2 regions of the Bradyrhizobium sp. WSM4874 genome follow, and region 2 is predicted to be linked to the other one. Evidence: riboswitches for the same ligand, from Rfam matches in the RefSeq annotation. Region 2 holds a riboswitch; the other holds the start of a gene.

Region 1 (10,987 bases), on a different contig from region 2:
GGTCTTGCCGACGCCGGTCGGCCCCAGGAACATGAACGAGCCGGTCGGCCGGTTCGGATCCTGCAGCCCCGCGCGGGAACGGCGCACGGCGGTCGCGACCGCACGCACGGCCTCGGCCTGGCCGACGACGCGCTTGCCGAGCGAGTCCTCCATTCTCAGGAGCTTGTCCTTCTCGCCTTCCAGCATCTTGTCGACGGGCACGCCGGTCCAGCGCGAGACCACCTGCGCGATATGGTTGGCGGTGACCGCCTCCTCCATCATCTCGCCGGAGTTTTCCTTGGCCTCGATGTCTGCAAGCTGCTTTTCGAGCTCGGGGATCCGGCCATAGGCCAGCTCACCGGCCTTCTGGAATTCACCGCGGCGCTGCGCGTTGGCAAGTTCGACCCGCAAGCCGTCGAGCTCGGCCTTCAGCTTCTGGGCGTCGGAGAGCTTGTTCTTCTCCGCGCTCCAGCGTGCGGTGAGCGCCGCGGACTTCTCCTCGAGGTCGGCCAGTTCCTTCTCCAAGGTCTGCAGGCGGCTCTTCGAACCGGCATCGCTCTCTTTCTTCAATGCTTCCTGTTCGATCTTCAGCCGGATGATTTCCCGATCCATCGAATCCAGCTCTTCCGGCTTGGAATCGACCTGCATCTTGAGCCGCGCGGCCGCCTCGTCCATGAGGTCGATCGCCTTGTCCGGCAGGAAGCGGTCGGTGATGTAGCGGTTGGACAGCGTCGTGGCGGCGACCAGCGCGGAATCGGTGATCCGCACGCCATGGTGCTGCTCGTATTTGTCCTTCAGCCCGCGCAGAATGGAGATCGTATCCTCGACCGAAGGCTCGCTGACGAAGATCGGCTGGAAACGCCGCGCCAGCGCCGCGTCCTTCTCGACGTGCTTCTGGTACTCGTCGAGCGTGGTCGCGCCGATGCAGTGCAGCTCGCCGCGGGCGAGCGCAGGCTTGAGCAGGTTGGACGCGTCCATCGCGCCATCGCCCTTGCCGGCGCCGATCAGCGTGTGCATCTCGTCGATGAACAGGACGAAATTGCCCTCGCTTCCGGTCACCTCCTGGAGCACGGCCTTCAACCGCTCCTCGAACTCGCCGCGATATTTTGCACCTGCAATCAGCGAGCCGAGGTCGAGCGACAACAGCCTCTTGTCCTTCAGGCTCTCCGGCACGTCGCCGTTGACGATGCGCAGCGCCAGGCCCTCGGCGATGGCAGTCTTGCCGACACCGGGCTCGCCGATCAGGACGGGATTGTTCTTGGTCCGGCGCGACAGCACCTGGATCGTGCGGCGGATCTCCTCGTCGCGGCCGATGACCGGATCGAGCTTGCCGTCGCGCGCCGCCTGGGTGAGGTCGCGGGCATATTTCTTCAGCGCGTCATAGGCGTTCTCGGCGGTTGCGGAGTCCGCGGTCCGGCCCTTGCGCAGCGCTTCGATCGCCGCGTTGAGGTTCTGCGGGGTGACGCCGCCCTTGGCCAGGATCGCGCCCGCCTCGCTGTTTTTCTCCAAGGCAAGACCGAGCAGCAGCCGCTCGACGGTGACAAAGCTGTCGCCGGCCTTCTCGCCGGCCTTCTCAGCCGCGTCGAAAGTGCGGGCAAGTTCGGGCGCCAGATAGATCTGGCCGGCGCCGCCGCCTGAGACCTTCGGCACCTTGCTCAGGGCGTCCTCGGTCGCCTTCAGGATTGCGCGGGAATTGCCGCCGGCGCGTTCGATCAGGCCGGCAGCGAGGCCTTCATTGTCGTCCAGCAGCACTTTCAGAACGTGCAGGGTCGAAAACTGCTGGTGCCCTTCGCGCACCGCAAGCGACTGCGCGGACTGGACGAAGCCTCTGGAGCGTTCGGTATATTTGTCGATGTTCATATCGTGGTCTTTCCCTCGGCCTGCCCCTGGAGCCCTCTAAGGCACTCCAAACGACATCTTCATTGGGTTTCCGATTACCGCATTGACGTTTCTCAACCGGTAACGGTCGTTATCAGCCGGCGCTGGCGCCGGCCTGACCCAGATGTGGGAAGCGAGGCTTCGGACCGGAAGAGGCGAGTTCACAATTTCGTGCGCGGACCCGCCGCTTGGCGCCGGTGGGCCGAATCCCCTAAGTAGCGGCATGACACCTAGCGCAATGACAGCCAGCCAGACCGCCGAGATCACCGGCCTCTACCGCTACCCGATCAAGGGCCTGACGCCGGAGCCCCTGCCCCGCGTCTTCCTGCGAGCCGGCCAGACCCTGCCCGCCGACCGCCGCTACGCCATCGAGAACGGCCCCAGCGGCTTCGATCCGGAAGAGCCGCAGTGGAAGCCGAAGACCCAGTTCCTGATGCTGGCGCGGAATGAGCGGCTGGCTTCGCTCGACAGCCGGTTCGAGGACGCGACCAACCGCCTGATCATCCGCAAGGACGGCCAGATCGTCGCCAGTGGGGATCTCGAGACCGCGGCCGGGCGCGCCGCCATCGAGGACTATTTCAGGGACAACTTTCAGCCGGAGCTGAAGGGCCCGCCCAAGGTCCTGTCCAGCCGTGACCACAGCTTTTCCGACGTCGCCCGCAAGGTCGTGTCCATCATCAATCTCGACAGCGTCCGCGCGCTCGAGACCATGCTTGGCGGCGCCGTCGTCCACCCGCTGCGCTTCCGCGCCAATCTCTACGTGAAGGGCTGGCCGGCCTGGTCCGAACTCGACCTCGTCGGCCAGACGCTGGCGATCGGGCAGGCCCGGCTGCAAGTGGTCAAGCGCATCAAGCGCTGCCCGGCCACCAATGTCGACCCTGATACCGCGAGGCGCGATCTCGAAATCCCGGCTACGCTCTCGAGCAATCTCGGCCACATGGACTGCGGCATCTATGCCGAGGTGATCGCCGACGGCGACATCGGCGTGGGCGACGCGGTTGCGTTGGAACAGCCGAAGCTGGTGTGACGCGGCGCCGGCTCCACGTACTCCGTCATTGCGAGCGCAGCGAAGCAATCCAGATATCTATCTGCTGAGACGGTCTGGATTGCCTCGTCGCTTCGCTCCTCGCAATGACGGGGAGAAACCTCAGTTCGGCATCACATAGGCATAGATCCGGCCGCGCGAGACCGGTGCTTCGCGAACGCGGTTGCCGTTATTGCCGGAGATCATGATCGGATTGCCCTGCGCGTCGACGCCGGTGATGATGCCGACATGACCGCCCCGGCCGCCGCGCGACATGACCGCGATGGCGCCGACCTGCGGACCGGAGACGCGCGTGCCGTAATGCGCGAACGAGTTCGCCATGTCGGAGCCGGTGCCACGGTGGCCGGTTTTCTCAAGCACCATGTTCATGAAGCGCGCGCACCACAGGCTGCCGCGGCCGGTCGGATTGCCACCGACATAGCGGCGCGCCTCGGACACGAGGCCCGACCCGCCGCCAAAGCCGCCGCTGCTCGTCGCGCTATTGGCCATGCCGCCGACATTCGCGTCAGTGGCCAGGCCACCGCCACGCCTCGTGGCGATTCGACGGCTGGCGCGCGTGGTCATCCCGCCGCTGGTAACCATTCCAGCGTTGCCGCTCATAGCCATTGCACCGCTGCCGCTCGTGGCCATTCCACCGCTGCCGCTCATGGCGATGCCGCCGCTATTGGCGTTCGGGTCATAGCTGGCGAAGGTATTGCCGAAGCCGCTCGCCTGCAATTGCGCCGCGCCGCGCTCGAAGCGCGAGCTGCGTGCATGATATCGGTAATGATGATGTCTGCTGGCGTGATGCGCGTAAGCGTGCCGCTCTGCGCTATGACGATGAGGTCGTGCTGACGCCGGAGAGGCGAGTGCGGCGATCGCCGCGAAGAAAACAGCCAGCGCGACGACACAGCGCGACAGGCGAGACGCAAACAACTCGAACATTCTTCATCCTTCGTTGACACCCCCACTTCCCCGTCGGCCCGTGCGGTGGCCGACATCCGCGGGCTGTATCAGTATCCCGATGTGGCGAGAACAAGACGCGGTCGCGAAGATTTTGGACGATGATTAACAAGTGCTAGGATCGTATGCGCTGACTGCAGGACGGCATTCCAATGCCGCAGCCACCTCAGGGAGAAAACCGGATGCCTCACGCCCTCACGAAAGACAATTATCGTCTCTATTTCGAAGAAGCAGGCGCGGGCACGCCGATCATTTTTCTGCACGAATTCGCGGCCGACTACACCAATTGGGAGCCGCAGATGCGCTACTTTTCGCGCGGCCATCGCTGCATCACCTATTCCGCGCGCGGCTACACGCCATCGGACGTGCCTGACGGCGAGGTCTACGGCTACACACATTTCTACACCGATGCGCTCGCGGTGCTCGATCATCTGAAGATCAATCGCGCGCACTTCGTCGGCCTCTCGATGGGCGCCTATTCGTCGCTCCAGATCGGGCTCAACGCGCCCCAACGCGCGCTGTCGATGACGCTCGCCGGAGTCGGCTCGGGCTCGGAGATCGAGAACCTAGACGCATGGCGCCAGCAGTGCCGCGCCAACGCGGAGCAGTTCGAAGCGCTCGGCTCAGCCGAAGTCGCAAAAGTCACGCGCGAGGCGCCGAGCCGGATTCCCTTCCTGGTGAAGGACCCGCGCGGTCACGCCGATTTCTACGCCGCCCTGGCGCGGCACGACGCCAAGGGATCGGCGCGGACGATGCGCGGCTTCCAGGCCGGCCGTCCCTCGATCTTTACGATGACGGACGCGATCAGAGGCGTCACGACGCCGGCACTCATCATCTGCGGCGACGAGGACGATCCGTGCGTGGGCGCAAGCCTGTTCCTGAAGAAGCATCTGCCTGCGGCGGGGCTCGCCATGTTTCCGAAGTCCGGCCACGTGCTCAATCTCGAAGAGCCCGCCCTGTTCAACGAAACGGTGGAACGGTTCGTCACGCTGGTGGAAGCGGGACGATGGCCGGTACGCGATCCGAGATCGCTGGCGGCGCATTAGCGCTACGCTCGCAATGACGAAAAACTACTTCCTGCCGCCCCGCGTCAGCAGAAACACGCCCTGCTCGCCGAACAGATTCCACACCCACCAGGGCATCCGCAGCCGCAGCGGGCGGCCGTAGAGGTCGAGCGCCTCGGCACGTTCCATCTTGACGTCGATCGCGTCGCAGAGTTCGACGAAGTCCTTGATGGTACAGAAATGGATGTTGGCGGTGTCATACCAGCTTGCCGGCAGATTCTCCGTGCGCGGCATGTGGCCGCCGATCAGGAGCTGGAGCCGCATCTTCCAGAAGCCGAAATTCGGGAACGACACGATGGCGCGGCGGCCGATGCGCAGCAAATTCTCCAGCACCACTTTCGGCTGCCGCGTCGCCTGCAACGTCTGCGACAGGATCACGTAGTCGAAGGCGTCATCCGGATAATTCACCAGGTCGGTGTCGGCATCGCCCTGCACCACCGCAAGACCCTTGGCGACGCAGCGGTTGACGCCCTCGCGCGACAGCTCGATGCCGCGGCCGTCGACGCCGCGGGTTTCCAGCAGTTGGAGCAGGTCGCCCTCGCCGCAGCCGACGTCGAGCACCTTCGAGCCCGGCTTGACCATCTCGGCCACCAGCACATGGTCCGCGCGAAAATCACCGGGCTGCCCGGTCGCAACGCCGCCCAGCGGCAACGTTTCCTGTACAGACATGGCTAGCCGTCCTTGTTAAGCATTCTTGGCGGCAAGCCCGCGCGCCTTGCCTGCCGACTGCAGGAAGGCACGGGCGATGTCGAAGAACTCGGGCACGTCGAGCAGGAACGCGTCGTGACCGCGATCGGTCTCGATCTCGGCGAACGACACCCGCGCACTCGACGCATTCAGCGCGTGCACCAGCGCGCGCGATTCCGAGGTCGGGAACAGCCAGTCGCTGGTGAAGGAGACCACGCAGAAGCGGGTCTGGATTCCCGCGAACGCCTTCGCCAGCACGCCGCCATGGTCGCCGGCAATGTCGAAATAGTCCATCGCGCGGGTCAGATAGAGATAGGAGTTCGCGTCGAAGCGCTCGACGAAGGACGAGCCCTGGTAGCGCAGATAGGACTCGACCTGGAAGTCGGCGTCGAACGAGAAGGTCGGCAGCTCGCGGTCCTGCATGCGCCGTCCGAATTTTCGATGCAGCGCGGCGTCCGAGAGATAGGTGATGTGCGCCGCCATCCGCGCGACAGCGAGCCCGCGATGCGGATGAATACCGTGGTCGGCATAGCCGCCATGGTGCCAGTCGGGATCGGCCATCACCGCCTGACGGCCAAGCTCGTGGAACGCGATGTTCTGCGCCGAATGTCGTGTCGAGCAGGCGATCGCCAGCGCGGAGAACACGCGGCTCGGATACGCCGCAGTCCATTGCAGCACTTGCATGCCGCCCATCGAGCCGCCGACGACCGCGAACAGCGTGTCGATGCCGAGCCGATCGATCAGCATCGCCTGCGCGCGCACCATGTCGGGGATGGTGATGACGGGGAAATCGAGACCCCAAACCTTGCCGGTCGCGGGATTGATCGATGCCGGACCGGTCGAGCCCATGCAGCCGCCGATCACGTTGGAGCAGATGATAAAATACTCGCGGGGATCGAGCGGTCGACCGGGGCCGACCAGGGTCTCCCACCAGCCGGGCTTGCCGGTGACAGGGTGCACATTGGCGACGTGCTGGTCGCCGGTCAGCGCATGGCAGATCAGGATCGCGTTGGAGCGATCGGCATTCAGTTCGCCGTAAGTCTGGTAGGCGATCTGGAACGGGCTGAGATCGACACCGCAATCCAGCCGCAGCGGCTGCTCCGTGCCGAACTGCGCGACCTGCGAGCTCGGATGATCCACCTCGTGCGACCGCTCGTCGGCGGTGATCGCGGGACTCGGAATTGACTGGACGCCAACCATCTGACCATCGACCTCGTTTGCGATCGTCGTGGTGACCGCATTGACATCAGGCCATGAAAAACCCGGCCTGAACGATAGGTTCGGCCGGGATCGAAAGGGTCCCCGGCCTGTTTAGCGAGTTTTTTAACGTGGCTGCAAGCCGGCCGGCTCAAATGACCACGGAACGGGTAAAAACTACCGTCTTGGACGGTTTTCGTCAAGTCGCGGCCCGGATCGACCAAATTCACCTGTCGAGACGCGGGCGGAACGGCCCCGATTTGCCTTTGCATTTCTCTTTGCTTTCGCAGCCCCGACTGCCTAATCAGGCATTCATCACAGCGGTGACGGCTCGCCTGATCCGCATTGGAACGCCTCTCAACAACCCTGTCAGACATGTCCCAACGTCCGCCCGCGCCACCATCGCTCCAGGAATTGCGCAAGGAGATCGACGCGATCGACGAGGGCATGCATCGCCTGTTGATGCAGCGCGGCGACATCATCGACCGCCTGATCCAGGTGAAGCAGACCCAGGAGGTCGGCTCGGCGTTTCGGCCTGCGCGTGAGGCCGCCATGATGCGCGACCTCGTGCAGCGTCATCGCGGCATCCTGCCGCTCGACACCGTCGAGAGCATCTGGCGCGTCATCATCGCGACCTTCACCTATGTCCAGGCGCCGTTCTCGGTCCATGCCGACATCTCTGCGAGCGAGCCGGCGATGCGCGATTCCGTGCGCTTCCATTTCGGATTCACCGTGCCTTACGTCGCGCATTTCAGCGCGCAAGCGGCGGTCGAGGCCGTCGCGAAATCCAAGGGCGACCTCGCGCTGGTCTCGGCGACCTCCAGCCGCACACCATGGTGGCTGGAGCTCGAGGCAGAAGGTGCGCCAAAGATCATCGCGCGGCTGCCGTTCGTCGAGCGCGCCGACCATCCGGCGGCGTTGCCCGTGTTCGCGGTCTCGCGCGTCGCCGACAGCGCGCTTGTGACGGAGGTCGAGACCTTCAGCGTGCGCGTGTCGGGGTGGAACGCCGAGGTCGCGCGCGCCCTGTCGCCGCTCGCCGAGATCGTGGCCGTGCCCGATACCGCCTTCGACGGCGCCGCGCTGCTGGTCTCGGTCACCGCGACGAGCAGCCTCGACAAAATCAAGGCTGCCCTGATCGAGGCGGGGGCCTCGGTGCGCTCCACGGCCCTCGTCGGCAGCCACGCAACGCGCTATACGGTGCCCCCGACCGGGTCGAAATCGTAAGTCGCGAACCGCCTGCCATTCCGGAGTTGAAGATGTCCCGCCCTGTGCCGAATCCCGGCATTCTCGATATTGCGCCCTACACGCCCGGCAAGACTCCGGTGGCAGAGCCCGGCCGCAAGGTGTTCAAGCTCTCGGCCAACGAGACGCCGTTCGGGCCCTCGCCGAAGGCGATCGAGGCGTTCAAGCACGTTGCGGATCATCTGGAAGACTATCCGGAAGGAACCTCGCGCGTGCTGCGCGAAGCGATCGGGCGCACCTTCGGGCTCGATCCCAACCGCATCATCTGCGGCGCCGGCTCGGACGAGATCCTCAATCTGCTCGCCCACACCTATCTCAGCCACGGCGACGAGGCGATCTCGACCACGCACGGCTTCCTGGTCTACCCGATCGCAACCATGGCGGTCGGCGCGAAGAATGTCGTCGCGGCCGAGAAGAACCTCACCTGCGATGTCGACGCCATCCTCAAGGCGGTGACGCCGAAGACAAAGCTGGTCTGGCTCGCCAATCCCAACAATCCGACCGGCACCTATGTGCCGTTCGATGAGGTCAAGCGCCTGCGCGCCGGCCTGCCCTCGCACGTGCTGCTGGTGCTGGACGCAGCCTATTGCGACTACGTCTCGCGTAACGATTACGAGATGGGGATCGAGCTGGTGGCGACGACCGAGAACACGGTCGTGACCCACACCTTCTCCAAGATCCATGGTCTCGCGGCGCTGCGCATCGGCTGGATGTTCGGCCCCGAGCACATCATCGACGCGGTCAACCGCATCCGCGGTCCCTTCAACGTGTCGACGCCGGCGATGTACGCTGCCGTTGCCGCGATCGAGGATACCGCGCACCAGGCCATGTCGAAACAGTTCACCGAAACCTGGCGCAACTGGCTCGCCGAGGAGATCGGCAAGCTCGGGCTGAAGGTGACGCCGAGCGTCGCCAATTTCGTGCTGATCCACTTCCCGACCGAGGGCAAGACCTCGGACGCAGCCGACGCCTTCCTCACCAGGCGCGGGCTGGTGCTGCGCGGCTTGAAGAACTACGGCCTGCCGCATTCGCTGCGCATGACCATCGGCACCGAGGAGGCCAACCGCCTCGTCGTCGAGGGCCTGCGCGACTTCATGGCCGGACGATGAGCGCGACCGCGCACTTCCAGCGCGTCGCGCTGATCGGCTTCGGCCTGATCGGCGGCTCGATCGCGCGCGCTGCGAAGCTCCAGGGCCTGGCTGGCGAGATCGTCACCACCGCGCGCTCGGAGAAGACGCGCGCACGCGTGATGGTGCTCGGCATCGTCGATCAGGTCGTGGCGACCAATGCGGAAGCCGTGAAGGACGCCGATCTCGTCATTCTCTGCATTCCCGTCGGCGCCTGCGGGCCGGTGGCGCAGGAGATCGCCGCGCACCTCAAGCCCGGTGCGATCATCTCCGACGTAGGCTCGGTCAAGGGCGCCATCGTCAGGGATATGGCGCCGCATCTGCCGAACGGCATCCATTTCGTGCCGGCGCATCCCGTCGCGGGCACCGAGCATTCGGGCCCCGATTCAGGCTTCGCCGAGCTCTTCATCAACCGCTGGTGCATCCTCACCCCGCCGGAGGGCGTCGATGCGGCTGCTACCGACCGCCTGCGCGCGTTCTGGGCTGCGATGGGCGCCAAGGTCGAGATCATGACGCCGGATCATCATGATCTCGTGCTCGCGATCACCAGCCATCTGCCGCATCTGATCGCCTACACCATCGTCGGCACCGCCGACGAGCTGGCGCAGGTGACGGAATCGGAAGTCATCAAATTCTCCGCCGGCGGCTTTCGCGATTTCACGCGCATCGCCGCCTCCGATCCGACGATGTGGCGCGACGTCTTCCTCGCCAACAAGGAAGCCGTGCTGGAGATGCTCGGCACCTTTACCGAGGATCTGGCAAAGCTCACCCGCGCAATCCGCCGCGGCGACGGCGAGGCGCTGTTCGACCACTTCACCCGCACCCGCGCCATCCGCCGCGGCATCGTCGAAATCGGCCAGGACTCTGCCGCGCCCGACTTCGGCCGGCCGCATGCGGCGCTGAAGAAGCCGTAGCCACCCCTCTCACCTCCGTCATTGCGAGGAGCGCAGCGACGAAGCAATCCAGACTGTCTCCGAAGAGAAAGTCTGGATTGCTTCGCTTCGCTCGCAATGACGGAGCAATCAATACAGCGGCGGGATCTGGCCGACCTTGACCGGGCCGAGCAGCACATTGCCGTCGACGAACTTCAGCGGGAAGCTGCGGGCCTTCTTGCCTTCCAGCGTGCTCTCGGTTCCGATCGAATTGATGCCGGCGGCAACGCCGGCATTGGCGTTCTGCTTGATGACCTTGCTGAGGCCGGGAACGGCGCGGTCGAGCGCGCCGAACAGATTGTTGAGGTCCTGCGACTTCACGCCGGGCGCGACGCGATCGAGGGTTGCCTGCGGCACTCCCTCCTCCAGCATCTTCTCGATGCCGAGCGCGGGGATCACGCGCTCGAGCCCCGTCACCGTCATCTGCAACTCGCCGTCGAGACGGCCGTTAGCCGAGAGCCCGAGCGTGCCGGCCGCGACAGCAATCATCTCGCCCTGCTGGATGCGGGACTGCACGATCTCGATATGGCCGCCGGCGGCCTGGATCTCGCGGAAGCGCTGCGGCCACGGCTTTGGCGTGAGGTCGGACAGTCCGGTGATCTTCGCCCGCGTGTCGGCCTCGAACGGCTCGGCGAGCAGCGGATGTACGCCCTGGATGCTGCCCTGCGCGATCTGGAGCACGGTCTCGATCACGGGATGATCGGACGGCGATCCATCCGCAAGGCGTCCATGCAGCTCGACCTGTTTCGCGCGCGCGAGCGGCACCTGCACGCTGCCGTCAACACGATTGACGGTGGGCTCCTCGAACACGATGGAGGCGCGCTCCGGCACGGCGGGCAAGCCGACCACGCTGCTGCGGCCCTTGCTCCAGTTCACGACGAAGGTGTTTTGCGT
Region 2 (10,987 bases):
TCCGGACCTATCGGCCGATGTGACTTGTCGTCCCGGCGAAGGCCGGGACCCATACGGCGTGATCCATCAATGGTGCGCGGTGTTCGTACCGCGCCCCTTAACTCTGGGTCTTCGCCAAACTGCTTCCTGTGGTTATGGGTCCCGGCCTTCGCCGGGACGACAATAATTCACGCCTTCTCCAGCGCCGCGGTCAGATCCTCGATCAGATCGTCCGCGTGCTCCAGCCCCGCCGAGAAGCGGATGAAACCCTCGCTGATGCCGAGCGCGGCGCGATCCTCCGGCTTCAGGCGCTGATGCGTCGTCGTTGCCGGATGCGTGACGAGGCTCTTGGCGTCGCCGAGATTGTTCGAGATCTTGGCAAGCTTGAGCTCGTTGAGCACGCGGAACGCCGCCTGCTTGCCGCCCTTGACCTCGAGGCCGACCAGCGTCGAGCCGCCGCGCATCTGCTTCTTCACCAATGCGGCCTGCGGATGATCGGCGCGGCCGGGAAACACCAGCCGCGAAATCTTCGGATGGCTCGCCAGCACGTCCGCGATGCGCGCCGCCGTCTCGGTCTGCGCGCGCACGCGCACGGCGAGCGTCTCCAGGCCCTTGAGCAGGACCCAGGCGTTGAACGGAGAGATCGACGGGCCGGTCTGGCGCATGAAATTGTGGATGTGCTCGGCGATGAACGCTTCCGAGGACAGGATGATGCCGCCGAGACAGCGGCCCTGGCCGTCGATGTGCTTGGTCGCGGAATAGACCACGACGTCGGCGCCGAGCGCGAGCGGGCTCTGCCAGATCGGGGTGGCGAACACGTTGTCGACGACGAGCCGCGCGCCGCCGCTGTGCGCGATCTCGGCAATGCCGGGAATGTCGAGCACGTCGAGTGTCGGATTGGTCGGGCTCTCCAGGAAGAACGTCTTGGTGTTCGGCTTCATGGCGCGCTGCCACTGGTCGAGATCGAGGCCGTCCACCAGCGTGGTCTCGATGCCGTAGCGCGGCAGCAAATCCTGCACGACGTAGAGACACGAGCCGAACAGTGCGCGCGAGGCCACGACGTGATCGCCGGCCTTGAGCGGTGCCAGGATCGCGGTCGTTACCGCGGCCATGCCGGTCGCGGCCGAGCGGGCCGCTTCGGCGCCTTCGAGCTCGATCATGCGGCGCTCGAACATCGCGATGGTCGGATTGGAGTAACGTGAATAGATGAAGCCGGGGTCCTCGCCCTTGAACCGCGCCTCGCACTCCTCGGCGCTGTTGTAGACGTAGCCCTGGGTCAGGAACAGCGACTCCGAGGTCTCGCCATATTGCGAGCGCAGGGTGCCGGAATGGACCAGGCGGGTTTCGGGACGGTAGGACGCAGTGGGCGCCGGGGACTTCGACATAGGACCTCCTGAAGTGACCATCGAAATGGTCACAAAAAAACCGGCCTGGAATATTTCCACGGGCCGGGATCACAGAGGTCCCCGGCCTGTTTAGCGACTTATTTAACGTGGCTGCAAGCCGGCCGGCTCAAATCACCACGGGATAAGTCATGCTCATATTCCGCAATGCCCTTTCCGTCAAGACGTCCATCGGATAGCCGTAAAACGCTCATATTTCCCGCATGTCGGGATGTGTTTGATCCCTGATGAGGACTCCGGGTTGACGTTCACGGTTGCCGCCGACGCCAATGGTATCCTGCCCGACCGCATGATCGCGGCGATGGCGGAGGGCGGTCTCATCCTGCCCGCTTACGACTTCGTCGAGAGCCAGATCCAGCCGGCGAGCCTCGACCTTCGCCTCGGCGATATCGCCTATCGCGTTCGCGCCAGCTTCCTGCCCGGTCCCGGCGCCACCGTCGCCGAGCGCATCGACGGGTTGAAGCTGCACGAGTTCAGCCTCGCCGACGGCGCAGTGCTGGAGACCAACTGCGTCTACATCGTGCCGCTGCTCGAAAGCCTCGCGCTGCCGCCTGAGATCGTTGCGGCCGCCAACCCGAAGAGCTCGACTGGCCGGCTCGACGTCTTCACCCGCGTGATCGCCGACGGCACCCGCCGCTTCGACATGATCGGTGCCGGCTATCACGGCCCGCTCTATGCCGAGATCAGCCCGAAGACGTTCCCGGTGCTGGTCAGCGAAGGCTCGCGCCTGTCGCAGGTGCGCTTCCGCACCGGCGACGCCATCCTCAACATCGACGACCTCGAGGCGCTGCACGCGACCGAGCGTCTCGTCGATATCGACGATGCCGATCTCACCGGCGGCGTCGCCGTCTCTGTTGACCTTTCCGGCGAGAAGAGCGGGGGCTTCGTCGGCTACCGCGCCAAGCGCCACACCGGCGTCATCGACGTCGATCGTCGCGCCGGCTATTCCGTCGACGAGTTCTGGGAGCCGATCTCGGCCCGTCCCGACGGCAGCCTGATCCTCGATCCCGGCGAGTTCTATATCCTGGCGTCGAAAGAGGCGGTGCAGGTGCCGCCCGATTACGCCGCGGAGATGGTGCCGTTCGATCCGCTGGTCGGCGAGTTCCGCGTGCATTATGCCGGATTCTTCGATCCCGGCTTCGGCTATGCCGGTGCCGGCGGGCTGGGCTCGCGCGCCGTGCTCGAAGTCCGCTCGCGCGAAGTGCCGTTCATCCTCGAGCACGGCCAGATCGTCGGCCGCCTCGTCTACGAGAAGATGCTGGCCCGTCCCGACGCCATGTACGGCCAGCGCATCGGCTCAAACTACCAGGCCCAGGGTCTGAAGCTGAGCAAGCATTTCCGGGTGTAGGGATAGCCTCACCCTCCGCTGTCATGCCCCGGCTTGACCGGGGGCATCCAGTACGCCGCAGCCTATCGGCTCGAAACATTTGCCTCTGGAATACTGGATCGCCCGATCAAGTCGGGCGATGACACCGAATCTGTGTCAGGATAAGAAACGAAATGCGGGCTATGTCCGAGGTGGCGAGATGATTGCTCAATCCGAACTCGACGCAAAAATCCTCGACGACGTCGCAGACGCGCTGATCTATTCGGATCGCTCCGGCACGATCATGCGCTGGAATCGCGCATCGTCCGCACTGTTCGGCTTCTCCGCGGACGAAGCGCTGGGCCAGAATCTCGACCTGATCATTCCCGAACATCTGCGCGCCGCGCACTGGAAAGGCTTCGAGGCCGCGCTTGCCAGCGGCACGATGAAGCTTGCGGGCAAGCCGACACTGACCCGCGCGCTGCACAAGGACGGACGCAAGCTCTACATCGAGATGACCTTCGCGCTGGTGCGGGACGCCGCTGGAGTGGTGCAGGGATCGGTGGCGATGGCCCGTGACGTGACCGAGCGCGTCGAGCGCGAGCGTGCCGCCAAAGCCACGCAAATTTAAGCCTGTGCAAAATTCGTGATGCGGAATTGGCGAGCCGGTGTGCAGGGCGCCCTGCGTGCGGCTCAGCTTGTCCATCACCGGATGCAGTGACACACTCGATCAAAACAACGATCGGGAGCGAACATGGCCGCCGCATCAGACCCCGCGCAGGAAGCTCAATGGAAACGCTGGCGAGCCGTTGCCGATCTCTATCACGCCTATTTCACCGGTCTGATCCTCACCGTGGTGACGCGTCGCGGCACGGCGGATGCCGCCGAGTTCGTCTTTCGCGTGTTTCGCCGCCAGCAGCAGGAGCGCTTCCTGCCGGGGCTGGAGAAGCTCGGGCTGAGCCATCTGCCGCCCGCCGTGGCGGCCGCGCAATATCACTACCTCTCGAACTGGATCGGCGGCGTGCACGTCGAATACATGCATGAGAGCGACCGCAAAGCCTGGATCCGCTATCCACCGCCGCGCTGGATCTGGAAGGGCACCGCCATCTGCGGCGTGCCGGGCGAAGTCTCGCGCGCGATGCTCCGCGGCTGGCACGCCAACAACGGTGTGGCGCTCGGCGATATCAGATTGGGGTTCGTCTGCACCAAGCAGAGCGTCGACGGCCAGGACGGGCTCGAAGGCTACTATCACCAATACGACCAGCCGCTCGAACTCGACCAGCGCCTCGTGTTCGCGCGGCATCTCGAAGCGCCGCTGTTCAATGCCGCCGCGGCTCCGGCGTTGCCGGTCGCAAGCTGGCCGAGACCGCGACTGGAAAAAGCCTATCGCAACTACGCCATGGAATATGTGCGCACCGCCGCGCCCGTGATGGTGCAGCTGTTCGGTCCGGAGGATGCGGGCTATCTCCTGCACCTCACCGGAAAGCTGATCGGGATGCAATATTTCGATGAGGTCGCTGCGGCGCTGTCGACGGGCCGCGGCGGTGCGAGCGAATTCGCGACGTTCCTCAACGCGCTGTTGGTCGCGCAGGACGATGCGGCTGAGACGACGCAATCCGAAGGCACGTTTGAAATCCGTCAGCAGAGTTGGAAGTTGATGGACGGCGTCGCCGATCACCACCCAGCTTGCGCCAAGGTGCTGGCGGGGTTGTTCGAGGGGCTTGCGGCCGGCTGCGGGCGGCACATCGGCGTGCACCTGTCCCCGACACCGGGCGGCCGTCCGCCATTGCTCTGGCGCATCGGTTAATTCCTCCACGAAATGCGCTGCCGCAGGGCACGCCTGCACCTGGCGCAGGAGAAATCGCTGCGCGTCGTGCTAACAAGCCTCTCGTTGCGCCCTGCGCGCGAACCATTTCATTGGCACACCTAAGCATTGCTGCGCCGCAAATGGCGCTTCGCCCGGAGAGGACATGTCAGACATCGCCGAAATCCCGGTCGATGAACAAGAGCGTCCGCTGCCGCCGCCCCCGCGCCCCCTGAGGAGCGCGCTGACGGACGGGCCGATCCTGCGCACGTTGCTCGGACTGGCGTGGCCCAACGTTGTCGCGCTCTCCGCCGGTACCTGCACAGTGATTGCGGAGACCTCTTATATCGGACGTCTTGGTGTGGAAGCGCTGGCCGCGATGGCGCTGGTGTTTCCGACAGTGATCCTGACCATGACCATGTCGGGCGGTGCGATGGGCGGCGCGGTGGCCTCCGCGATCGCGCGCGCGCTCGGCGCCGGCGATCGCGAGCGTGCCGGGACGCTCGCCGCGCACGCGCTGCTGATCGGCATCAGCTTCGGCCTCGTCTTCATGCTGGGCATGCTGATCTTCGGACCCAAGGTGCTTGAGATGCTCGGCGGCCGCGGCGAGGTGCTGACGCATGCGATTGCCTACACCCAGGTGTTTTTCGGCGGCGCCGTGCTGCCCTGGCTGCTCAACACCATGGCCGGCGTCCTGCGCGGCACCGGCAACATGAAGCTGCCGTCGCTGTTGATCCTCAATTCTGCGGCCTGGCAGATCGTGCTCGGCGGCACACTCGGTCTCGGGCTCGGTCCGGTGCCGCAATTCGGCATGCGCGGCGTCGCCGCCGGCGCGCTGATTGCCTATTGCATGAATATCGGCGTGATGGGCTGGTACCTGTTCTCCGGCCGCGCCCGCGTGACGCCGAAGCTGCGCGGACTTCGCATCCAATGGGCGATGTTTTTCGACATCCTCAAAGTGGGCGCCATCGCCTGCTTCTCGCCGCTGCAATCGGTGCTGACGATCTCTATCTTCACCCACATGCTTGCGAAATTCGGCACCGCGATCCTCGCCGGCTACGGCATCGGTGCGCGGCTGGAATTCCTGCTGACCTCGATCGCGTTCTCGTTCGGCATCGCCTCGGTGCCGATGATCGGCATGGCGGTCGGCGCCGGCCGCATCGCCCGCGCCCGGCGCATCGCCTGGATCGCGGCGGCAAGCGCCTTCGTCGCCGTCGGTGCACCGGCGTGCCTGGTTGCGATCTTCCCCGATCTCTGGGTCAACATCTTCACCGACAGCGCGACCGTGCGCGCGACCAGCCATCAATATCTGTCGACGGTGGCGCCGTTCTACGCCTTCATCGGCCTCGCCTCGACGATGTATTTCTCGTCGCAGGGTGCTGCGAAGGTGATCGGGCCGGTGCTGGCGCAGACCGCGCGGCTGATCTACATCGCGGCGGTCGGCTGGTGGCTGTCGACGCATGATGCCACCGCGCAAAACTTTTTCTGGCTGGCGGCGAGCTCGATGGTCGTGCTCGGCCTGCTCTCGTCCTCCAGCGTGGTGTTGACACGCTGGGGACCGCGCCAAACCAAACCTGCGATCAGGCCGGCTCTGTCGGCCGCTGCTGACTAGCGGTGCCCGTGGCGGCGATGGCCGCCACCGACGTTGGTGAGCCGCATCAATTGCGGAATCATCGCCATCATGTCGCCGCCGCCGGCGCCACCAAGCATGCCCATGATGTCGCCGCCGCCCATGCCGCCGATTCCGGTCGGCATGGTGCCGCCTGCGCCCATCGGCGCGTAGCCGCCGTAATTGGGCGCGCCGAAACCGCCGCCGAGATTGGCGCCGCCGAGGCCGCCAATTCCGCCGCCCATCATGCCACCAATTCCGCCGCCGCCATTCTCCATCATGCGGCTCATCATCGGGCCCATGGTCTGCATCATCATGCCGAAGCGGCGCTTGCCCATCTTGGCCTTCATCATCTCCAGCATCGGGGCCATCTGGGTCATCATGTCCTCGCCGCCGGCACCTCCGCCGCCAAGAAACTGCGCCTTTGCCGGCGCGCTCGAAATCGAAAACATCAGCAGCACGGCGGCTGCCTGGCAGATCACCTTGTCCGCACCTCTCATGGCCTGCTCCTCGCGTGCGTGGCGCCGCCGGGAGAGCGGAGCCAACCGGGCGCACGCCGCCATGGTTATTGCGGACGAGGGCTGGGCTCTGTGAGAAAGATCACGCAGCAGCTGCCGGGAACGCTCGGTGCATCGCGGCGACGGCGTCCTTGGTCTGTCCCTGCACATAGGGCGCGAGCTCATTCGGCAGCATGTCGATGATCCAGACCAGGCGGCATCTCGCCTCACCCTCGGAGATCACCTGCACCGAGGCGCTGTAATGCTTCAGCCGCTCGTTGTTGATCGCGTAGACCAGCCGCTGCCGCGCATCGTCGCAATCGACCAGCACCTCGCGCGCCACCGATCCGTTGGCGAAGGTGACGATGCGCGCGTCGCCGTCGAGCGTGCAGGCCGTGACGAAGCCCGGCGTCAGCCGCTGATGCAGCGCGCCGAAATCACGCACCGCATCCCAGACGTCGCGCGCCGGGGCGTTCAGGGGAATGTCGTTGTGGATGGAGGCCATTGTTGAATCCTGGTTGAGTCCATTGATGTAGAGAAGCGAGCGATAGCGCCGTCATCTCAGCTGTCATCGCCCGACTTGATCGGGCGATCCAGTATTCCAGTGGCCGCTGTGATGAAATCGAGAAGCTGCGGCGTACTGGATGCCCCGGTCAAGCCGGGGCATGACAATGTGTGTGGTGAGGGCTGCCGTACTCACGTGCAGACCGCCTCGACATTGTTGCCGTCGGGATCGATCAAAAACGCCGCATAGTAAGTCGGGCTGTAATCCTTGCGCGGGCCGGCGCCGCCATTGTCGCGGCCGCCGCTCTTCAAGCCCTCGCTGTGGAATGCCTTGACCGAACCATGATCCCCGGCGCGAAAGGCGATATGGGCGCCATCGGCCTTGCGTCCCTTGTTCAGGTGCAGCCATAGCCCGGGTTCGCCCTTCGGCCCGAAGCCGGCATAACCGTCACCGCTCGAGCACAGGACATAACCGAGCGGCGCAAGCACCGCGGTGTAGAAGCGCGTGGCGGCGTCGAGGTCGGCTACGCGCAATCCGATATGGTCGTACATGGTCGTCTCCATTGCCAAAGCGCGCCGCAATCGGCGCGCGCCGGAGACGAACCTAGTCAGTTGAGGGCAAGCTGTTCTTGGAGAATCTTGCGCTCGCCCTTCGACGCCTGACGGAACTTGGTCGGCGACACGCCGGCGGCGCGGTGGAAGGTGCGGACGAAGTTGGAGAGATCGCCGAACCCGACGTCATAGGCGATGTCGGTGACTGCAATGCCATCGTCGGTAAGCAGCCGCGCCGCGTGCCGCAGCCGCGAGCGCACCAGATATTGATGCGGGGTGACGCCGAGCACGGCGGAGAACAGCCGCAGGAAGTGGAAGGGGCTGAGGCCTGCCTGCCGCGCGGCCTGTTCGAGGTCGACCTCGGCATGCGAATTGGCGTCGATCCATAGCGCGGCTTCCACGGCGCGGCGGCGGTCGCGCGCGGTCGGCCTCGTCGGCTTGCGCGCCTTGCCCGAGACGACATCGACGAAACGGCTGGCGAGGATCTGCCCGACCTCGTCGAGACCGAGGTCGCTGTTGCCATCTGCCGCCGTCTGGGCGAGTTCGCCCAGCACCATCAGCTCGGGCAGCGGCGGCGTCGCGCCGACCTGCCAGACGTCGCGCCGGCCGCCGAGCGCGTCGACCAGATCGTCGCTGAGAAAAAAGGACAAGCAGACGTCGCCGGCGACATGCTCATGCGTGCAGGTGTATTCCTCGCCTGGCGCGCCGACCAGCATCGAGCCCGCCACCAGATCGAAGAACCCGGCGCGGCAATGACAGCCAAAGCTGCCCGCGCGGACATAGGCGATGGAATGGCCGGTGCGGCATTCCGCAAACGGGCTGTCGTCCGGTCCCGCGTCGCAGCGAAACTCGGAGACGGTCATCGAGGGGGTGGTCAGCAGCGTTGTTGCATCCATGCCACCTATCTAGGTGGAGGGTCTCGGTGGGGCAACGGGCAGCAGCACGTCGAACAGCGTCTTGCTGGCGATCGGATGGGCGCCCTCCAGCGACAGCAGCCGCCGCTTGGAGATCACCCCGCCATAGGGCGAAAGCCGGTCGGTGTAATTGCCGGCCTCCAGCACCCGGTGGCAGGGCACGATCAGCATGTAGGGATTTTTCGCGATCGCCTGGGCCACCGAATGCGCGGCGCCGGAGGCGCCCAGCGTCTTGGCGATCTCGTGATAAGTGCGCGTCTCCCCGCGCGGGATGGCGCAGGCCGCTTCATAGACCCGCCGGTTGAAGCCGGGCACCCCGCTTGCGTCCAGGCTGACCTCGGAAAAATCAGCATCGCTGCCTTGCAGCAAGCCCACGATGCCCTCGATCGCAAACGCGGCATTCGCGGACGGCCGCTGTTCGCGCGCCTCGGGATGGACCTGGAAAATCCGGCGGCGGGTATCAATCTCCCGCGCCTCCGGCAATTGCACGGCGACGATGCCGGTGCTGCTCCAGATGATGCCGCAACGCCCTATGGTCGTGTCGAATATCGCGTAGCCACGCCCCACCATGCACACGCCCCACTCAGTGCACGTCTCCCCAGACAGGCGATCATAACACCGCCACAATCCGGCGCGCACCCAAAATCTTACCGGAAACTTAAGAAGGGTCGGGCGGGCTGCGCCAAAGCGCTTGGCGAGATGCGCCGTCTCGGCTAATCAGAGCGGGCGCAGGCTGCGCATCCGCGGGCGTAGTTCAATGGTAGAACGGCAGCTTCCCAAGCTGCATACGAGGGTTCGATTCCCTTCGCCCGCTCCATCCTTTAGTTCGGCAGGCTCCGCAGAAATTCCACGATCGCCGCGTTCACCTCCGCCGGCCGTTCCTGCTGCGTCCAGTGTCCGCACCCAGGCAGCATCTTGATCTCGCGCAGTTGCGGCACCCATTGCTTCATGTTGGCAACGTGCTCGGCGGCGCCAGGGAAGGCCATGACCATGTCGTGGTCGCCGGCGATGAAGAGCGAGGGCACGACCACCTTCACGCCCTCGAAGGCGCCCATCAGCTCCCAGTTGCGATCGATGTTGCGATAGTAGTTGAGCGGTCCGCGAAACCCGCTACGGGCAAATTCGGCACCGTAATAGTCGAGATCCGCGCTGCTCAGCCACGGCGGCAGCGGCACCTGCATTTTCGGTAGCAAGCCGTCCTTGCGAGAGACCATGCCGACACCGGCGGTCCGCCCTTGACGCCCGGCATTGGCGCGGATCACCGCCGCGCCCTCGCCGGAACCGCCATAGAGCATCGCGCCGAGCGTTGCGCGCGGATCCCTTTCGAATTCTGCTTCGGCGACACCCGGCTCCTGGAAATACAGTTGATAGAACTGCGCATCCGCCGTCTGCGGCATCACACTCGTCGGCGGCACCGGACCGCGCGGTCGATAGGGCACGCTGAGAATGGCGGCGGCGCGGAAGCGATCGGGCCGCAGGCGCGCCGTGTGCCAGGCGATCGTCGCGCCCCAGTCGTGCCCGACGATGACGGCGTCCTTCGCCCCGAAAGCGTCGAGCACGCCGACGAGGTCGCCGACCATGTGGAGGATCGTGTACTGGTCGATCGCTTCGGGCCGATCGCTCTTGCCGTAGCCGCGCATGTCAGGGGCGACAGCGTGGAAACCGGCCGCCGCCAGCGCCTCGAGTTGGTGACGCCAGGAGTACCAACCTTCCGGAAAGCCGTGGCAGAGCAGCACCATCGGCCCCTTGCCCTGCTCGGCGACGTTGAGGCTGATGCCGTTGGCCTTGATCGTCCGCTGCGTCGGTTCGCCCATGTCGCCGCCTCCCGGTCATCGTCGTTGGGTCTATCCTAGTCGGCCCTAAAGGCTCCGCAAAATTTCTAATATATTAGCCCTTCGCTTCCGGCACACACGCATCGCCCAGCTTAAGCTTCTCGCGGCCCTGATGGGGTGCGGTCCTCGTGTCGGGCAATGTTCGGATCAGAGACCAGGATCTGCAAAGAAAATGGACCAGCAAAAGCTCGATCGCGCGATCGGTCGTCGCTTGAAGACGCTGCGGACGCAGGCCGGCATGACGCTGAATGAGCTTGCCACGCGGTCCGGCGTCAGCCGGGCCATGATCGGGCGAGTGGAGCGGGCGCAGAGCAGTGCGACGGCTGCGCTGCTGGGAAAACTTTGCGCCGCGCTCGACGTGTCGCTCAGCGATGTCGTCGCGCTGGCCGAAAAGCCGCCGGAGCGGCTGGTGCGGCTCGCCGACCAGCCGCACTGGCGCGATCCCGACAGCGGCTATCGCCGCCGCCACGCCTCGCCGACGGACGCGGCGAGCGGCATCGAGATCATCGTCGTCGACCTGCCGGCCGGCGCGCGGGTGCCGTACAGCCCCTGGGGGCGCAACGCCTTCACCCAGCAACTGCTGATGC

What was found. Region 2 has a riboswitch for S-adenosylmethionine ahead of AC0L3P_RS28125 (O-succinylhomoserine sulfhydrylase). Riboswitches for the same ligand answer to the same signal wherever they lie in the genome.
Region 1: another riboswitch for S-adenosylmethionine. It lies ahead of metX (homoserine O-acetyltransferase MetX); the one in region 2 lies ahead of AC0L3P_RS28125 (O-succinylhomoserine sulfhydrylase).

The regions. Positions count from the first base shown of each region.
Region 1 covers NZ_JBVVPR010000030.1:79,452-90,438, reverse strand. The annotation lists gene clpB (ATP-dependent chaperone ClpB) at 1-1,839, opposite strand, end outside; gene AC0L3P_RS26835 (MOSC domain-containing protein) at 2,096-2,884, shown strand; gene AC0L3P_RS26830 (TIGR02594 family protein) at 3,005-3,826, opposite strand; gene AC0L3P_RS26825 (alpha/beta fold hydrolase) at 4,027-4,890, shown strand; gene metW (methionine biosynthesis protein MetW) at 4,915-5,577, opposite strand; gene metX (homoserine O-acetyltransferase MetX) at 5,593-6,795, opposite strand; SAM riboswitch at 6,886-6,965, opposite strand; gene AC0L3P_RS26810 (chorismate mutase) at 7,168-8,016, shown strand; gene hisC (histidinol-phosphate transaminase) at 8,049-9,143, shown strand; gene AC0L3P_RS26800 (prephenate/arogenate dehydrogenase family protein) at 9,140-10,075, shown strand; gene AC0L3P_RS26795 (DUF2125 domain-containing protein) at 10,184-10,987, opposite strand, start outside.
Region 2 covers NZ_JBVVPR010000034.1:24-11,010, forward strand. The annotation lists gene AC0L3P_RS28125 (O-succinylhomoserine sulfhydrylase) at 168-1,364, opposite strand; SAM riboswitch at 1,434-1,513, opposite strand; gene AC0L3P_RS28130 (2'-deoxycytidine 5'-triphosphate deaminase) at 1,594-2,730, shown strand; gene AC0L3P_RS28135 (PAS domain S-box protein) at 2,909-3,319, shown strand; gene AC0L3P_RS28140 (hypothetical protein) at 3,443-4,495, shown strand; gene AC0L3P_RS28145 (MATE family efflux transporter) at 4,659-6,104, shown strand; gene AC0L3P_RS28150 (hypothetical protein) at 6,101-6,601, opposite strand; gene AC0L3P_RS28155 (SRPBCC family protein) at 6,702-7,103, opposite strand; gene AC0L3P_RS28160 (VOC family protein) at 7,295-7,654, opposite strand; gene AC0L3P_RS28165 (helix-turn-helix transcriptional regulator) at 7,711-8,550, opposite strand; gene AC0L3P_RS28170 (methylated-DNA--[protein]-cysteine S-methyltransferase) at 8,560-9,138, opposite strand; tRNA gene AC0L3P_RS28175 (tRNA-Gly) at 9,312-9,385, shown strand; gene AC0L3P_RS28180 (alpha/beta fold hydrolase) at 9,390-10,382, opposite strand; gene AC0L3P_RS28185 (helix-turn-helix domain-containing protein) at 10,573-10,987, shown strand, end outside.